4 regions of the Shewanella sp. MF05960 genome follow, and region 3 is predicted to be linked to each of the others. Evidence: predicted binding sites of a transcription regulator. Region 3 holds the regulator's gene; each other region holds the start of a gene.
What was found. Region 3 encodes LexA, which represses DNA repair genes until DNA is damaged. Its sites were predicted from a motif close to TACTGTATNNNNATACAGTA; they were not measured.
Positions count from the first base shown of each region.

Region 1: a site for LexA is predicted at 2,307-2,326, ahead of ACROAE_RS09875 (DNA topoisomerase III). Genes of this name have one in related genera too.
Region 2: a site for LexA is predicted at 2,542-2,561, ahead of recN (DNA repair protein RecN). Genes of this name have one in related genera too.
Region 4: a site for LexA is predicted at 3,075-3,094, ahead of recA (recombinase RecA). Genes of this name have one in related genera too.

Region 1 is NZ_JBOZPS010000008.1:39,490-44,046, reverse strand. Features, by position in the region: gene purF (amidophosphoribosyltransferase) at 1-566, shown strand, start outside; gene ACROAE_RS09880 (tRNA (adenine(22)-N(1))-methyltransferase) at 1,183-1,899, opposite strand; gene ACROAE_RS09875 (DNA topoisomerase III) at 2,382-4,340, shown strand; gene msrA (peptide-methionine (S)-S-oxide reductase MsrA) at 4,466-4,557, shown strand, end outside.
Region 2 is NZ_JBOZPS010000001.1:135,208-139,764, reverse strand. Features, by position in the region: gene ACROAE_RS00615 (hypothetical protein) at 1-783, opposite strand, end outside; gene recN (DNA repair protein RecN) at 853-2,511, opposite strand; gene ACROAE_RS00605 (AEC family transporter) at 2,693-3,661, opposite strand; gene ACROAE_RS00600 (DUF3319 domain-containing protein) at 3,948-4,121, opposite strand; gene ACROAE_RS00595 (YjaG family protein) at 4,357-4,557, opposite strand, start outside.
Region 3 is NZ_JBOZPS010000006.1:180,045-184,601, reverse strand. Features, by position in the region: gene coxB (cytochrome c oxidase subunit II) at 1-360, opposite strand, end outside; gene ACROAE_RS08245 (cell division inhibitor SulA) at 753-1,259, opposite strand; gene lexA (transcriptional repressor LexA) at 1,256-1,870, opposite strand; gene plsB (glycerol-3-phosphate 1-O-acyltransferase PlsB) at 2,135-4,557, shown strand, end outside.
Region 4 is NZ_JBOZPS010000001.1:111,548-116,104, forward strand. Features, by position in the region: gene alaS (alanine--tRNA ligase) at 1-1,142, opposite strand, end outside; gene recA (recombinase RecA) at 1,917-2,981, opposite strand; gene mutS (DNA mismatch repair protein MutS) at 3,266-4,557, shown strand, end outside.

The DNA of each region.
Region 1 (4,557 bases), on a different contig from region 3:
CGTACCGTCAAGGTTTTGTTAAAAACCGCTATATTGGCCGTACGTTTATTATGCCGGGTCAGCAAGAGCGTAAAAAGTCTGTACGTCGTAAGCTCAACGCGATTAATACCGAATTTAAAGGTAAAAACGTGTTATTAGTCGATGATTCTATTGTGCGTGGTACCACGTCAGAACAGATTATCGAAATGGCACGTGAAGCAGGCGCGAAGAAAGTGTACTTTGCATCAGCGGCACCTGAAATTCGTTTCCCGAACGTGTACGGTATCGACATGCCGACTTCTAATGAGCTTATTGCTCATGGTCGTGACGCAGATGAAATCGCTAAAATCATTGGTGCCGACGGCATTATTTTCCAAGACTTAAGCGACTTAATTGAAGCGGTAAGAATGGAAAATCCTGAAATTATGCGTTTCGAAACGTCAGTGTTTGACGGTCACTATATTACCAATGACGTGAATCAAGAATATCTAGACCACTTGACTCAGTTGCGTAATGACGACGCCAAAGCCAACCGCAGCAAAGACATCGGCACTAACTTAGAAATGCACAACGAGTGTCATCCATAAGTTAACCCAGATTTTGTGAGCGAACAAACCAGCATGAAAATGCTGGTTTTTTTATGGGTGTTAAAAGGCTCACCATGCTAAAATCTAAAATCTAAAACCTAAAACCTAAAACCTAAAACCTAAAACCTAAAACCTAAAACCTAAAACCTAAAACCTAAAACCTAAATCAATAGCAACACCTGGATCCCTGATAACAGATCTCAGGGATGACGGCATAAAAATACGTCATTCCTGCAATGATGTTGAGTCGCGACCAAGATGCTAGTTTCTTTACGTCGTCCCGGCAATGCTGTTGAGCCGGGATCCAGGTGTTGTTTTTTGGCTGTTAAGTGAAATCAACAGCAACACCTGGATTCCTGATAAAAGATCTCAGGGATGACGGCATAAAAATACGTCGTTCCTGCAATGATGTTGAGCCGCGGCCAGGATGTTAGTTTCTTTACGTCGTCCCGGCAATGCTGTTGAGTCGCGACCAAGATGCTAGTTTCTCTACGTCGTCCCGGCAGTGCTGTTGAGCCGGGATCCAGGTGTTGTTTTTCTTTACGTCGTCCAGTAACAAAGTTGATCAGGACACTTGTGTTAGCTTTAGGCTTTTAAGCTACATCAACTCGAATATTTACAAAAAAATCGTTTGATAGTCTTGTAGCGCTTGTGCTGCTTTTTGGGGATTAGACAGACTTATCTTTTGATAATGTGTCAGCACTTTATTTAAATAACGCTGAGCAATATCGCGTTGCGCTTCGGAGCTGCATTGCCACATTTTCCCGCCCACCGGGCTTATTGGCGAGGTTGCTAGGGGCGTTGCTATTGCCGAGTCTACTTTGTTGCGAGATACATACAAAATCTCATAAAAGCGGCGATTTTCTTCAAGCAATTTCTCATCAATTAAACGACATTCAAGCTTGATAAGCTGCTGGCGTAATTCGTACTGGTGGTGCACTGGGCAGAGCATAAAATCAATTTGCAGTTCAGGGTTATTGCGGCAAATTGAATTAACAAGCTCGATCATCAAATCTCCACCCACGCCTGCGATAACAACCAGTGGCGTTTCTGGCAGTGGCGTTTCTGGATAATCTGATAAGGGGATCTGTGCGACATCGATACAATGTACATGCCATTGAGGAATGAATTGGCGCGGATAAAAGCGTTGCAACTTGTCTTCTAATTGTTGCATTAAGCTGGGCACAATATCGACAAAATGAATCGTCGGTGCCGCCTGTCTTGATAATAACGCCGCACCCAATAAACCATGATCGCAGCAACAATCCCAAATGTGCGTATAGCCTGTTGGGATCATGTCATTGAGCTGAGTTAAGCGCTGGCCAAGTTTCATTATATTATACCAATTCCATTAATTATGTGACCAATCAGAGTCACTCAGATTGTTCAGTTTGAGGCGCATTGTTGAAATAATGGTTATTCCCTTCTAAGACAATGCAACAAAGAAATGAACGGTCTGAGTGTCTCCTGCAAGGCGGGTTTCTGTGCCTTCTATGCTGCTTAATAGCATTTTGTCGTACGACTGCATGGATGCAGAAGGTAGAGCAACGCAGGAGCAGTTGCCGAGAGCAACTATGTCTTCAATCCTATTACTTGCCTAGAAGGCACAGAATTCCCGCTGAATGACCAGATAATTAGTGGAATTGGTATTATTCGTTTAGACAAATAAAACCCGCATTGTAATGATTTTTACGCTCAATACTATGCAATTTGCAGCACGTTAAATTTACAGGTAATCTATACTGTAATTTTATACAGTTAACTGGCGCGATTTATGGTTGTGCTTACTGAATCTTTGCGACCTGATAATGGATTATGATTTTATATATTGCTGAAAAACCCAGTCTGGGCCGAGCTATTGCCGATGTATTGCCAAAGCCTCATAAAAAAGGTGATGGTTTTATTACTACTGCCAACGGGGATTGTGTGTCCTGGTGTATTGGCCATTTGCTCGAACAAGCTGAGCCAGATGCCTATGATGATGCGTTTAAGTCATGGAAACTTGAACATTTACCCATAGTGCCACAAACCTGGAAGCTACAGCCAAAACCTAAAACCCGCAGCCAACTGACCGTGTTGCGTAAACTGGTTAAGCAAGCATCATCAATTATCAACGCGGGCGATCCCGACAGAGAAGGACAACTTTTAGTCGATGAAGTGATTTCATATCTCGGCGTAAAAGGCGACAAACTCAATCAAGTTCAGCGATTATTGATTAGCGATTTAAACCCGCAAGCCGTAAAACGCGCGCTAGGGCAGTTACGAAGTAACCGTGAGTTTGTGCCGTTATCAACCTCGGCATTAGCACGCAGCCGCGCAGATTGGTTATACGGCATGAACATGACGCGCGCGTATACTATTCAAGGGCGCAAAGTCGGCTATCAAGGTGTGTTGTCGGTTGGCCGAGTTCAAACGCCTTTACTCGGTTTAGTGGTGCGCCGTGATGATGAAATTGCTGATTTTATTCCTAAAGCATTTTATGAGGTGTTAGCCCACTTATTGACCGACCAACAACACGCTTTTACGGCCAAATGGAAACCGAGCGATGCATGCCAACCTTATATGGACGAAGATGGCAGAGTATTAGCCAAAGGGTTAGCCGAGAATGTGGTTGCTCGTATTAATGGCAAACCGGCTGAAGTGACTAAATTAGAAGCCAAAGACAAGCGTCAAAATCCGCCATTGCCTTACAGTTTATCTGCACTGCAAATCGATGCTGCTAAACGTTTTGGCTTGTCAGCTAAAGAAGTGCTAGACACTTGTCAGAGTTTGTATGAGCGCCATAAGCTCATTACTTACCCACGTTCAGACAGCCGTTATTTGCCCAAAGATCAACTTGCATTAGCCCCCAAAGTATTAGATGCCGTGCTTAAAGGCGCTTCTGGGTTAGTTGAAGGCTGCGATGCGCCAAATGCTAAGCTTAAATCGAAAGCCTGGGATGACTCTAAAGTCGATGCTCACCATGCAATCGTGCCCACCGAAAAAGTGGCTAATTTATCAGCATTATCAAGTAACGAAGCTAAGTTGTATCAGCATGTGGCTCGCCAATATCTCGCACAATTTTATCCCGCTTATGTGTATGCAGAAACCGCCGTTGAAGTGACCATTGCTGGCGGCTTATTTACCACCAAAGCGCGCCAAGATAAAACGTTAGGTTGGAAGCAATTGTTCAAGCGAACAACTGCAAACCAAAGCAGTAATCATTCAAACAACAATGACGATGACGACGATAATGTACAGTCGCTACCGCCGCTGGTAAAAGGCCAAATACTCCAATGTGAGCGTGGTGAATTATTAGAAAAAATGACTCAAGCGCCAAAGCATTTTACCGATGCCACCTTATTAGGCGCCATGACGGGCATTAGCCGTTATGTCACAGATAGCAACATTAAAAAAATCCTTAAAGAAACCGATGGTTTAGGCACAGAGGCCACCCGTGCAGGCATAATTGAATTACTGTTTAAGCGCGGGTATTTAGTTCGTCAGGGCAAAGCCATTAAAGCGACGCCAGTGGGCGTTGGCTTAATACGTAGTTTGCCAGACTCGGCCACCACACCCGACATGACTGCATTATGGGAAAACAGCCTCGATGCCATCAGCCAAAAACGCTTAAAGTACGATGCCTTTATGCAACCATTACTCAGTCAGTTAGATGGTTTAATCACCCAGGCATCGAGCCAGTTACCTTCGGCATTACAAGGTGTCGCGAGTGCGGCACCAAAACGGAGTTTTAAAAAGCCGTATAAAAAGAAGCTCAAAGCAAAAGTGAAATAATTTAGGGTGTTAATTGGTATGATAAAAGAATTGCACAGTGTCAATGTCAGAGTGAACTTTTATGTCATTAATTACATACTGTAAGTATACAAATATAGATATAGATACAAATTAAAGGAGGGTGTATGAAAAGCACATTATTGTTAACCATCTTGGCCGCAAGTTTATTGTCTTATGCGTCTAATGCCACTGCAGATAAAACCATTTTGGCTGGTGG
Region 2 (4,557 bases), on a different contig from region 3:
AAATAGCCATTCACCTGAAAAAATACGCTCAAAGTCACGTTGAGACAATGTAAAAGCTGATTGCCAAGTAGTATTTTTCGTCACGATATTTGGATTTTCTTTCACTAAAGTACTCGCAAAACTCAGCTGTTTTTTAAGCATATTATTGGCGATAGTATGACTTAATACCGAACGAGAGGAGTGATAAACGTTATTCCAAAAATGAGCATCTTTGTTTAAGAATGCTATCGCAGCATCAACATCGATTTTATGGGGCGTTGAGTCAGGTCTATTTATTGCTGCAAGTATGCTTAAATCCCTTAGTTGAAAAAGCAGGCTCCAGTGAGGTAGGTGTTGAGTTGTTAAAGACTCATCGCTTTCTTGCCAATCGGGCATAGCAATTAATGTATTGTATTTTTTAATATTCGCTTGATGAGTATGAATTACACGTTTAATGGTTTCGCTATTGTGGCTAAAAAACGCATTACAAGTATCCCAATCTGTTAGTTGGCAAGCGTCTTTAAAGTTAGCTGTTAATTTATTCTGTTGAGCATTAAAAGTGAGCGCCGTGGTTGATTGGCCCGATTGATTCTCTTTTGTGGCGTTGAGTAACGCCATGGCATAGGTAAATCCATTTTCATTCGACTCAACAGGCTGCTGTTTTAGCCAGCTTTCAACTAATAATGTATTTGGAGACTTTGTTCTGTCAGACGCGTTGATTGCCACTAAGCAAACAACGGCAAAGACTAATAAGCTGCTTATTAACCCAACCAGCACGCCTATCGTTTTTAACAAAGTCATCATCACTCTTTATCCTCAAAGTCCATTTAACACAATGGTAACATGATGGTTAGCTTTTGATAAGCCATGACGCTATTGCAATAATTCGCGGGCGTTGGCTAAGGTGTTTTCAGTAATTACGTCTCCACCGAGTAAACGTGCCAGTTCATTAACGCGTTGATCTTTATCTAGTGCTTGCATGGTGGTTTCAGTGCTGCCGGCCTTATTAAACTTATTTACAAACATGTGTTGATGGCCATTTCCTGCAACTTGAGGTAAATGGGTAACACACAACACCTGAGTTGATTCTCCAAGGCTGCGCAGCATTCTGCCGACTACAGATGCCGTAGGGCCTGAAATACCTACATCAACTTCATCAAATATTAATGTTGGGGTTGCGACTTTTTTAGCGGTTATCACCTGAATACCTAAACCTATACGCGATAGCTCACCGCCTGAAGCGACTTTGGAAATCGGTTGTAAAGGTTGCCCTGGGTTAGTGGTCACCATGAATTCAATGTTGTCACAGCCATTCACTGAGATATTGGCTGGGTCGTGATTCACTTCGATACTAAATTTACCTTTAGGCATATTAAGTTCATGAATTGAGCGGGTGACTAATTTATCTAACTCTTTAGCATAACGATTGCGGCTTTGGCTGAGTTTCTGTGCATTGACTAAATAGGCGTTTCTGCTTGCATCTAATTGCAGTCTTATCTCGTCGAGTTTATTTTCATCACCAGCGAGTTCTGCTAACTCTGCCATTAGCGCTTGGTGATGCAAAGCCAGTTTATCTGGGCCTACATGATGCTTACGTGCTAATTGCATTGCCGTTGATAAGCGTTTTTCAAGATAAGCAAAATGCTCAGGATCTAATTCAAGACGGCTTAAATAACTCTCGATTTCGCTAGCACTTTCTTGAACTTGGATTAACGCATCGTTAAGCATAGTACTAATAGGCGCAAGGGATTCATCATAGCCTTGAAGCGTGTCTGCAATGGCGGCGACTTTATTTAACAGTGATTCAATATTGCCATCGTCACTTTCGGTAAGTAAGTGCAAACCAGCCTGGCAACGTTCGATTAAATCAGTGCCATTTGCCAACCGTTTATGTTCTTGCTCAATGTCATCAAACTCGTCTAAGCCTAGGTTAAATTCGTTTAGCTCTTCTACTTGATATTGCAACAGTTGTTGGCGTGAAATACGTTCGTGCTGAGCTTGTTCTAGTTGCTTGAGTTCATTTTCAACTTGTTTGCACCTAACATAACTAGCGCTCACGTTATCAAGTAATATTTTGTGGTTGGCGTAACTGTCGAGCAGATTTAATTGATGCTCACTTTTGAGCATCGCATGATGGGCATGTTGGCCATGAATACCAATTAATAATTGGCCTATAGCTTTTAATTGCGTCACTGGAACGGGATTACTGTTGATGTAGGCGCGAGAACGTCCATCACTATTAATGGTACGACGAAGAATGCATTCGTCGTCAGCGTCGAGATCATTATCTTCAAGCCAGCGTTTTGCTAACGGCACATCGAGCAGGGTAAAGCGTGCACTGACCTCGGTTTTATTCGCGCCGGGTCTCACAGTATTGGCATCACTGCGGTTGCCTAAACACAAACCCAGAGCGTCGATTGCAATCGATTTACCTGCACCGGTTTCCCCGGTGATGCTTGTCATACCGGCTTTAAAGTCGAGTTCTAAAAAACGTACGATAGCAAAATTGTTGATGCTGAGTTGGCAAAGCATAATGAATTCCTGTCTATGAAACCACCAAACCACTGTATTGATAAACAGTATATACTGATTTTTTATACAGTAAAGTAGTAGACCGAAAATTATCTTTGTCTATTTGTTAATCACGAATCGCACGATAGTTATACCAATCTCAATCATTAGCCGATTGAACACATCATTAATTCAATTAACGTTAAGCGTAAGTTTTCAATAAAGATTCAATTATCGGCAGGCTGATAAAGGTCATTAACGTGCCATAGAGTATTGCTTGCGCACTCACATTTGCATGCACCTGGTAACGGTCTGCCAGTAAGTAAACACTTGCTGCAGTAGGAAGTGAGGCTAGTAACACCCCCATTATTAACCATTGTTGCTCAACCCCAAATGCAATTAATAAGCCGTAGGCAATAAGAGGTTGAATGACCAACTTAAACAGGTTAATCACATTGAGTTCAGCAATTAAGCTGGCTGTAAACAGCTTACTGCCTGTTTGTTGACGTAAGGCTTTGACTAATACCATACCAATGGCAAACAGGGCGCAAGGGCTCGAGGTATTACCCAATTGATGTAACATCAGTGACACGCTATTAGGGAGGCTGATATGACAAGCCGATAATGCTATCCCAATGGCACTGCCAACAACGATAGGGTTTTTACCCAGTGCATTAGCCATGATTAAAATGGCTGGTTCAGAGGATTGTTTGTTTCGGCTAGCAAGTTCGATAGACACTAGTGCAAAAGCGAACATGATGACTGATAACAAACTGGCGATGGCCGCAGCGACGAGAGCCATTTTGTTATCGGGAAACATTAAACTCATTAATGGGATGCCAATAAAGGCAGTATTGCCAAAGGTTGAGTTTAATCCACGCATTGCCGCGATGGCTTGTTGCTTTGGTGCTTGCCAAAGAGACAGCGCAATAACGAATGCATAAGTGATTACCATGGCTAAACTAAAGCCGGCAATAAAGCCCCATTGAGCAATGTCTTCAATACGTGTTTCTGCTAATACAATTAATAAAATAGCAGGGAAGGCCACATAATATACAAACTGATTAAGCACGACATCGGTGTCGGCGGGAAGCAGTCTCAACTTTTGGACTAAGCTGCCTAGCAGCATAATGGCGAAGACAGCGATTAGCGGGGTAAGAATACTAGACATCCCTCGCAATTCCTTAGCAAAATGATAATGTTGTCACTTTACTGCTTTTATTCGCTGCGATGCAATTAGACTTAGGCTCAAGGTGATAGTTTTTCATCTTTTCATTGAATTAATACTGATATGTGAAGACTATTTTGTTGTTGGACGTAGATAATTGATTTTATCGCTTAGATTTATAGCTTAGATATATAGTTGAAGTTATTGCAGAAATTTATCGTTTAGATCCGCAGTTGAGGCTTATCGCTGAGGAGTCAAAATGTTGAGAACACCACACTGTGAATGCGCGTTATTTAGCGATTTTAGGCTGAGGTAAAATACCCAGTTCGGTAAAAAAGTGCACTTGTCGTCTTAATTCAAATAACGAGCCTACGCGAACTTGATTGCCAATCACGAGTGTCCAATTGTCGGTTTTGCCGTTTGGATTGGTGAAGGTAAAGCCTTGATAGAAAATTTTTTTCATAGGGCCTTTGACGTTTTAAAACTCAATATCACAGCGTGTAATGGTCGGTATTATAAGGGGTATTGTAAGGTATGAGGTTTTATCTTCCTACTCATTATAACGAATAATAGCCTGAAACATTCAGGCTATTATTCAGGCTATTATTAAGGCTGTTATTAAGGCTATTATTAAGGTATCAAGTTGTTCACTTGGCTGCAAACATCAATTTGTAGCCTCTCGTTAATGCCTGTACCGATTACTCGCTAATGCCAATGTTTGATACGCCAGCGTCAATAATATCTTTACGCAATCCTTTCACTAACTCGCTGTTAATGTCTGGGTTGGCTTCGATAATATCAAGCAACATACCTTGAAGCTCTTTTTCTTCTTCCATTACTGGATGCGAAAAAACAAACTCATCTAGTTCTTCATCCATTAATGATTCATCACTAATCGC
Region 3 (4,557 bases):
TTTTATGGTCAGATCCGCATCGCTGGAGTCTTCCATTGCAATCAGGGTTTTAGTAGCAGGAATTGCCATAGCAATTAAGATGATAAACGGAATGACTGTCCAGGCTATTTCCACTTTAGTACTTTCGTGAAAATTGGCCGCGACAGCGCCTTTAGATTTGCGGTGATAGATCATTGAGTAAATCATGATCCCAAACACCACTAGCCCAATAGCACAACAGATATATAAAATGGTCATGTGGAGGTCGTAAACCTTACCACTGATATCTGTCACGCCTTGAGTCATGTTGAGGGGCATTTCTGCAGCCCCAAGCGGAAGTGCTATCAGCACAACCAATAAACAATACCACCATTGCTTCACAAGACTTCTCCTCTGCTAATTGCAAATAGCAACTACAAAGAAGAGTCACACAGTAAGTCTCTGCTCTATGCAAACTCTTCGGTTCCCAAAAAAGTTTGATGACCTCAAAGTAACTTGGTGGTTGTAAACTGGCAGTTTACGCTTTTATTGTTAGCTGAACACCACACTTGTACCTACGACTGAACTAATCAAATTGTATTGACGTATTCCCATCGATGGCGGTGTTATCTGCCAAATTACGTCAAATAAAAGATAAAAAATGTTTCATCCTTGTTAACAACATTACTTGTAGATTAAACATTGATCAAGATCACTTTGTTCGCTAATTGGCTGAAAAAAGGTAAAAAAAAGCCCTGAATTGGATGCAGGGCTTGGTGTTGAAGGGTTCGTACTTAATGAAATGCTGAAAAATTACTTGTTGCAGAAGGCATTGTTGGATTAACGATTTGATGTTTTTCAGGTAAGTGAGTATTCACATCTTCAATTACCACACCTAAAGCGCGTGCACTTTTGGCGACAATTTCTAAACGGCGACTGTCACGAGCATCTAATGAACTCGTCCAGGTAATCACAGCGCTTGAAGTGCCACTGGTTAATGCTTTTTCCATTGCCCATAACGTTTCAACTTCATCTTTAGTGTGTACTAGTAAGATTCGGTCCATTCTTACACCAGCACTTGCCAGCATGTGCTTATAACCAATATGCGGAGGACTAATGAGCACTATCCAGCGTCCTTGTCGGCTTAAGGTTGCTAACTGGCTGCACAGTTGCCCTAACTCAGACTCACCTTGAGTGACGGTTTGTAATGTTTGAATGGTTTGGTTGCCATACAATTCTGCTTCTGTTGAATCTGCCCATAAACCTGGGTGGCGCGGGGCAGTGCCCATTAGTTTGTTCATAACCAATCTCCATTACGGATAACGCCAACGGCAAGCCCTTCAATGGTGAGGCTTTGGCAACTTAAGTCTACTTTAATCGGGGTGTATGCTTCGTTTTCGGCATGTAGATAGACAACATTGCCTTTTTTCTCGAAACGTTTCACCGTGACGTCATCTTCAACGCGGGCCACAACTACTTGGCCATTACGTGCTTGCTGCATTTTATGAACGGCAAGTAAATCGCCCTCTAAAATGCCAATGTCTTTCATGCTGTCGCCACGTACTCGCAGTAAAAAATCGGCTGCGGGTTTAAACATGTTTGGGTCGACTTGATAATATTGCTCTACATGCTCTTGCGCTAAAATGGGTTCACCAGCAGCGACTTGGCCAATCAGCGGCAATCCTGTTTCTTGTTGTTCTTCATGAGGTAAGCGGATACCTCTTGAAGTGCCAGGCATGATCTCGATAAAGCCTTTTTTGGCGAGTGCTTTTAAATGCTCTTCGGCAGCATTTGCACTTTTAAAGCCAAGACGGTTCGCAATTTCAGCACGAGTCGGTGGCATACCTGTTTCGGCGATATTGTTTTTAATTAAGTCTAAAATTTCTGCTTGGCGCGGCGTTAACGGTCTCATGATGATTCCTGTCTTTTTATACAGTGACTGTCATTATATACAGTGTTTTTGTTCGCGCAAGTATTAACCAACCGTTTTTTGTTTTTTGTTACGGCATTGTTGCCTATCAGTATGTTTTATATCAGTTTCATTCTATATTTTAATTGAGTTGTTCAGTTAGGGACTGTTCACAAAGTAAAGATAAAACAGCCAGATAGTGTATCAAGGGTGGTTTCTGGTATCCTATGCAGCAATATTACAGTGGCTTATATTGCGAAAGTAACTATGTCAAAACCAAATTCAATATTTTTACGTGCATTAAAATGGGTACAGAAATCGATGGTTCAAACCATTGTTGTCCCGCATGACCCTTTTGATGATCTTAATTTAGATCCAAATAAACCATTGGTTTATGTCATGAAAACAGAGTCAATCAGTGATGCCGCTGCGCTAAGCGAAATCACTGAGGGCTTTGGAATGCCGAGTCCATATGACCCACTCATCGTTGATGGCTTAAAAGTGCCACGTATTGTGTGTTTGGAGGGGCGTAAGCCACTCTTTGGTAAACGCGAAAGTGGTGAAAAGTTTATCGATAGCTTCACCAGTTTATTGGCGCTTCATCGTCAACGTCCGGATTTGGATATTCAACTCGTTCCCGTGAGTTTGTACTGGGGGCGCACGCCTGGTAAAGAAGACGACAGTATGAAGGCGGCAGTGCTTGAGCGTGAAAGCCCAACGTGGTTACGCAAATGGCTAATGATTTTGTTTCTTGGTAGACATAACTTTGTCCAGTTCTCTAATGCATTATCTTTACGCTATATGGCAGATGAGCATGGATTTGATAAAAGTATTGCCCACAAATTAACCCGTGTAGCTCGAGTGCATTTCAGTCGTCAACGTAAAGTGATGACGGGCCCGCAGTTGCCCAACAGACAAATGTTTTTTGCTTCGTTGCTTAAGTCGGATTCAATCAAAAAAGCGATTGAAGAAGAAGCCATTAACAAGAAAGTATCACCTGAAAAAGCCCGTGAAACAGCTGTTGAATATTTAGATGAAATTGCCACGGACTATTCAGACAGTTTAATCCGTATCGCTGAGCGCTTCCTTACTTGGCTGTGGAACAAGCTATACAGTGGTATCAATATCAAAGGCGCTGAACAAATCCGCCAATTACACCATGATGGTCATGAAATTGTGTATGTGCCGTGTCATCGCAGCCATATGGATTACTTACTACTGTCGTATATTTTGTATTATCAGGGCATGGTGCCACCGCATATCGCTGCGGGAATTAACCTAAACTTTTGGCCAGCAGGCCCGATGTTCCGTCGTGGTGGCGCGTTCTTTATCCGCCGTAGCTTTAACGGCAACAAGCTATACACTGCTGTGTTTCGTGAGTATTTAGACCAACTGTTTGCTAAAGGTTATTCGGTTGAATACTTCACTGAAGGTGGCCGTTCTCGTACCGGACGTTTACTTGCCCCTAAAACAGGCATGTTAGCCATGACTATCAATAGTGTATTGCGCGGCATTGAGCGACCTGTAACGCTTGTGCCTGTGTACTTAGGTTATGACCATGTGATGGAAGTCGCCACTTATCACAAAGAGTTAAGCGGCAAGAAAAAGCAAAAAGAGTCAGTGTGGCAAGTGTTTGGTGCCATTCGTAAATTAGGTAATTTTGGCCAAGGTTATGTGAATTTTGGTGAGCCGATTAATCTACAAAACTTTTTAAATCAACAAGCTCCAGATTGGCGTGAAGAAGTGGCCAAAGACCCAGAGCAAAAACCGACTTGGTTTACGCCATCAGTTAACTTATTGGCTAACCGTGTGATGACTAATATTAACGGCGCTGCCGCTGCGAGTTCAGTGACATTAACCAGTTTAGTCTTGCTAGCTTCTGAGCGAAATGCATTAGAGCGCAGCTTGTTAGAACGTCAGTTAGATTTGTATTTAGCGATGCTGAAAACGGTACCTTATACAAATTATGCTTCTGTTGCAGAAGGTAATGGTAAATCGATTGTTGATCATTGTTTATCACTGAATAAGTTTGTCAGCACGAAAGATGCCATTGGTGAAATTATTTCTGTTGATGAAAAAATTGCTATCACCATGAGCTACTACCGCAACAATATCATTCACGTCATGGCGATTCCGTCGTTAATTGCCAGTTGTTTAGTGCAATATGATATTTGTGACCGCGAAAAAATTCATGCCGTCGTGATGGATTTTTATCCGTTGCTAAAAGCTGAATTATTTATGGGTATTGACGATGTGCCACAGCATATCGACAGCCTTTTGGACTTTATGGTTGAACAAGGCTTACTCAGTGGCGAAGCACATTTTGAAGTCACGCCTCGGTACACTGCGCAATTATTATTGTTAGCAGAAACTATCAGCGAAACGTTACAGCGTTATGCCATTATCTTTAACTTGTTAGCGATAAAGCCTGACTTAGAACGCTCAGAGCTTGAAACTGATAGTCACTTATTAGCACAGCGTTTAGGTGCATTGCATGGCATCACAGCGCCAGAGTTTTATGACAAAAAACTCTATAACACCTTAAGCGTTAAGCTAAAAGAACTGGGCTATTTATGCAGTGTTGAGCATCGGTCTGAAGTGATTAGAATTCGCGATTATGCAAACCAGTTATTGAGCTCATCAGTAAGACAAACCATTGTTGATAGTGTGCACGCGGAGCATGGACATTA
Region 4 (4,557 bases), on a different contig from region 3:
TTTAATGCGCCGTCTAAAATGACTAAGCCGCGCTCTAGGGTTCGGGCAAACTGCTCTTCTTCTGCTTTTAATGCTTTTTCAACAATCGCCTGCATGGCGTTTAAGCCGTTTGCTGCATCGCCCATCACGCTGATTAGGGTCGGCACTAATTTGTAGAAAAAAGCATCAGTTGCGCCTAACTTATTACCATGACGCACTGCGCGGCGAATAATACGGCGCAGCACATAACCACGCCCTTCGTTTGATGGCATAACACCGTCAGCGATTAAAAAAGCACATGAACGGATATGGTCAGCAATAACACGTAGCGATTTATTTTCTAAATCGGAGAATCCAATAATGTCAGCAGCTTTAGCGATTAATTGCTTAAAGATATCGATTTCGTAGTTTGAATGAACACCTTGCATGATGGCTGCAATACGCTCAATACCCATACCGGTATCAACTGAAGGTTTAGGTAATGGCAACATTTCACCGTCTGCTTGACGGTTATATTGCATAAATACAATATTCCAAATTTCAATAAAACGATCGCCATCTTCTTCTGGAGTGCCTGGACGACCACCCCAAATGTGATCGCCATGATCATAGAAAATTTCACTGCATGGACCACAAGGACCGGTATCACCCATTTGCCAGAAGTTATCTGAAGCGAACGCAGCACCTTTGTTGTCACCGATACGGATCATGCTTTCAGCAGGTACGCCAATTTTTCGGGTCCAGATGTCATAAGCTTCATCATCGGTTTCATAAATAGTGACGCATAAACGTTCTTTAGGAAGTTTTAAGGTTTCAGTTAAAAATGTCCAAGCAAAACGAATCGCTTCTTCTTTAAAGTAATCACCGAAACTGAAGTTACCGAGCATTTCAAAAAAAGTATGATGACGTGCGGTATAGCCTACGTTGTCTAAATCGTTGTGTTTACCACCCGCACGAACGCAGCGTTGTGAAGATGTCGCACGTGTATAATTTCGCTTATCCATGCCGAGGAACACATCTTTAAACTGGTTCATACCCGCATTGGTAAATAACAGTGTTGGATCGTTTGTGGGAACGAGTGAGCTGCTATCAACAACCTGATGTCCGTTATCTTCAAAATACTTTAAAAAAGCACTTCTTAACTCTGCTGTAGTCTGAAACATGAAATGGCCCTGAAATAGAAGAATACAAAGGTAACTAGCTTGACATGCAAGCCAGTAAATGTAGGCATTATATACTGAATTTAACGCAAGAAGCGAGACGAGCGAGCCGATTATCATCTGAGCAAAAATCGATGAATGAACGATACATTTCACAACCATTCTCAGCAGATGAAACGTGTTTGCTCATTAGGTGTCTTATTAGATTTTTTACTGATATCTAGGGTCTGTTGTTCTTTGATGGTTGAATTTTGTTCGAGTTAAAAACGTTTTAATCGAGACGAATGGATTGATGCCTAGTCATCTAAGCAACTCTTTATTTACAAAGAGTCATTCAACAAAGAGTAAAACGTTTTTAGCCGAACCCTTCGGGCAGCGTTTGTTGACCACTTTTACGGCGTAATCGACTTTTTATGTAGAATAACTATACCTCACAGTTTCTGCAGCGCAGTAATATATGTAAGTAGTGGCCAACAATTCGCTGCAAAAACAACCTTGAAAGATCAATAGGACCTAAGATTAGATCAGATTAAATATAACGCGGAAACAGTGCTTAGGCATCTCACATATAAAGCAGGTACAGAATTTGAGTTAGAAGTGTGTAGCGAGGGAATTTAAGACACTGACGTATTAAATAAATACACTTTAGATAGAGATAACTGAGTCGTTTTAATATTTACCGCGTTTTCTATAAAAAAATCGCGGTGCACTATATGCGCACCGCGACACTTTATTCATTTTACTTATCAGTCAATGAGTCAGATGACTAAGGCTTAATTAAAAAACTTCGCCCGTTTCTAAATCAATGTTTTCATCACCGTCGTCAGCACTTGATGAACTGCCTGTACCACTAGCAAGTAACATTGAACGTAAGGTAGTATCAATTTCTGTCGCAATGGCTGGGTTTTCAGTTAAGAATTTACCAGCATTTGCACGACCTTGACCAATTTTCTCACCTTTGTAGCTATACCATGCACCGGCTTTATCGACGATTTTGTGAAGTACACCTAAATCAACTAATTCGCCCGTACGGTTAATACCTTGACCATAAAGAATTTGGAATTCAGCTTGTTTAAAAGGCGCTGCAATTTTGTTTTTAACGACTTTAACGCGTGTTTCGTTACCCACCACTTCATCACCGTCTTTTACAGCACCGGTACGACGAATATCTAAACGTACAGAAGCATAAAACTTAAGTGCATTACCACCTGTAGTGGTTTCTGGGTTACCAAACATCACACCAATCTTCATGCGGATTTGGTTAATGAAAATAAGCAAAGTATTAGATTGCTTAAGGTTACCCGCAAGCTTACGCATTGCCTGGCTCATCATACGTGCGGCTAGGCCCATGTGTGAGTCACCGATTTCGCCTTCGATTTCCGCTTTAGGTGTTAGTGCAGCTACCGAGTCAACAATGATGACATCAACAGCGCCAGAGCGAGTTAAGGCATCACAAATCTCAAGGGCTTGCTCACCAGTATCTGGCTGAGAACACAATAAGTTATCAATATCTACGCCAAGCTTTTTAGCATAAATAGGGTCTAACGCATGCTCTGCATCAATAAACGCACAGGTTTTACCTTGACGTTGAGCTGCTGCAATCACTTCGAGTGTTAATGTTGTTTTACCTGATGACTCTGGTCCGTAAATTTCAACGATACGGCCTAGAGGTAAACCACCAGCACCTAGGGCGACGTCCAATGAAAGTGAACCGGTAGAGATAGTTTCAACATCCATTGTGCGGTCTTCGCCCAATTTCATAATTGAGCCTTTACCAAATTGCTTTTCAATTTGGCTTAATACGGCGGCAAGTGCTTTCTCTTTGTTTGGATCAACCTTCATTGTAAAACCCTCTTAAGGCATTCAATACGTTTAGTAAAATGCGATTTTTATTTAGGTGAGATGTTATAACTCATCTCAATATGTTCATCAGTATACTGTATAGTCATACAGTATCAAGTGTTGATCGTAATTTTTTTTATTCCTAGCCGAATTGCCTTTTTACATCAATATTTTACCCACCAAGCATTTTTATTGTGAATTGATTTATACCCCGAAGATAAAAATTGTTAAGATTAGCGCCATAAAGTTTCATGCCCCAAGATTGATAGAGTGAAGAGTCCATAATGACTGTAATTGATACCAGCGATTTAGAAAAACATACCCCGATGATGCGACAATATTTGAGCTTAAAAGCCGCTCATGCCGACATGTTGCTGTTCTATCGAATGGGCGATTTTTACGAGTTATTTTATGATGATGCTAAAAAAGCATCTGAACTGTTGGGCATTTCATTGACCGCTCGCGGTAAAAGCGGTGGCGACCCAATCCCAATGGCGGGTATTCCTTATCATGCTGTTGAAGGCTACTTAGCTAAGTTGGTACAGATTGGACAGTCGGTGGCCATTTGTGAGCAAATTGGCGATCCTGCAACATCAAAAGGCCCAGTTGAACGTCAAGTGGTACGTATTGTGACTCCTGGCACATTAACTGATGAAGCGCTATTACAAGAGAAACAAGACAACTTACTCGCGGCGCTTTATCAAGGTAAAACGGGTTTTGGTTATGCCACGCTCGACATTTCATCAGGACGTTTTGTTGTTGCGGAACTACCGACTCGTGAAGCATTAGAAGCAGAGTTACAGCGTACTCATCCAGCTGAATTACTTTACAGCGAAGATTTTACTGACATGCTGTTAATCAATAACATGAAAGGGATCCGACGCCGCCCTGAATGGGAATTTGATTACGATACCAGTGTCAATTTATTGCTCAATCAATTTGGCACTAAAGATTTGCATGGCTTTGGTATTAGCGATGCGCGCTTAGCATTACAAGCTGCAGGCTGCCTAATGCAGTATGTCAAAGACACCCAAAAAATGGCCTTACCGCACATCAATTCGATTGTGCGCTTTAATCAATCTGAATCAATCATTTTAGATGCTGCGACTCGTCGCAACTTAGAGCTAACCCAAAATTTATCTGGCGGCCGTGATAACACCCTGGCATGGGTACTCGACAATACAGCGACGCCTATGGGCAGCCGCATGTTGCAACGTTGGATCCATGAACCACTTCGCGACCGTAAAGCCGTTCAATTACGCCACGGGGCTGTAAATGAATTAATTGAACAAGACCTTTACCACACTCTGCATGAGCAACTGAAAAGCTTAGGTGATATTGAACGTATTATGGCCCGCCTTGCTTTGCGCAGCGCCAGACCACGAGATTTTTCGCGTTTAAAGCAAGCTTTAGCATTACTGCCGACCATTCAACAAACGCTATCAACTTGCCAGCAACAGCAAATGTCTACGTTAGCGGCGCAGTTGGGTGAGTTTCCTGAGCAGCACGACTTGCTCGAACGCGCTATTGTCGATAACCCACCGATGTTAATTCGTGATGGCGGCGTGATTAAAAG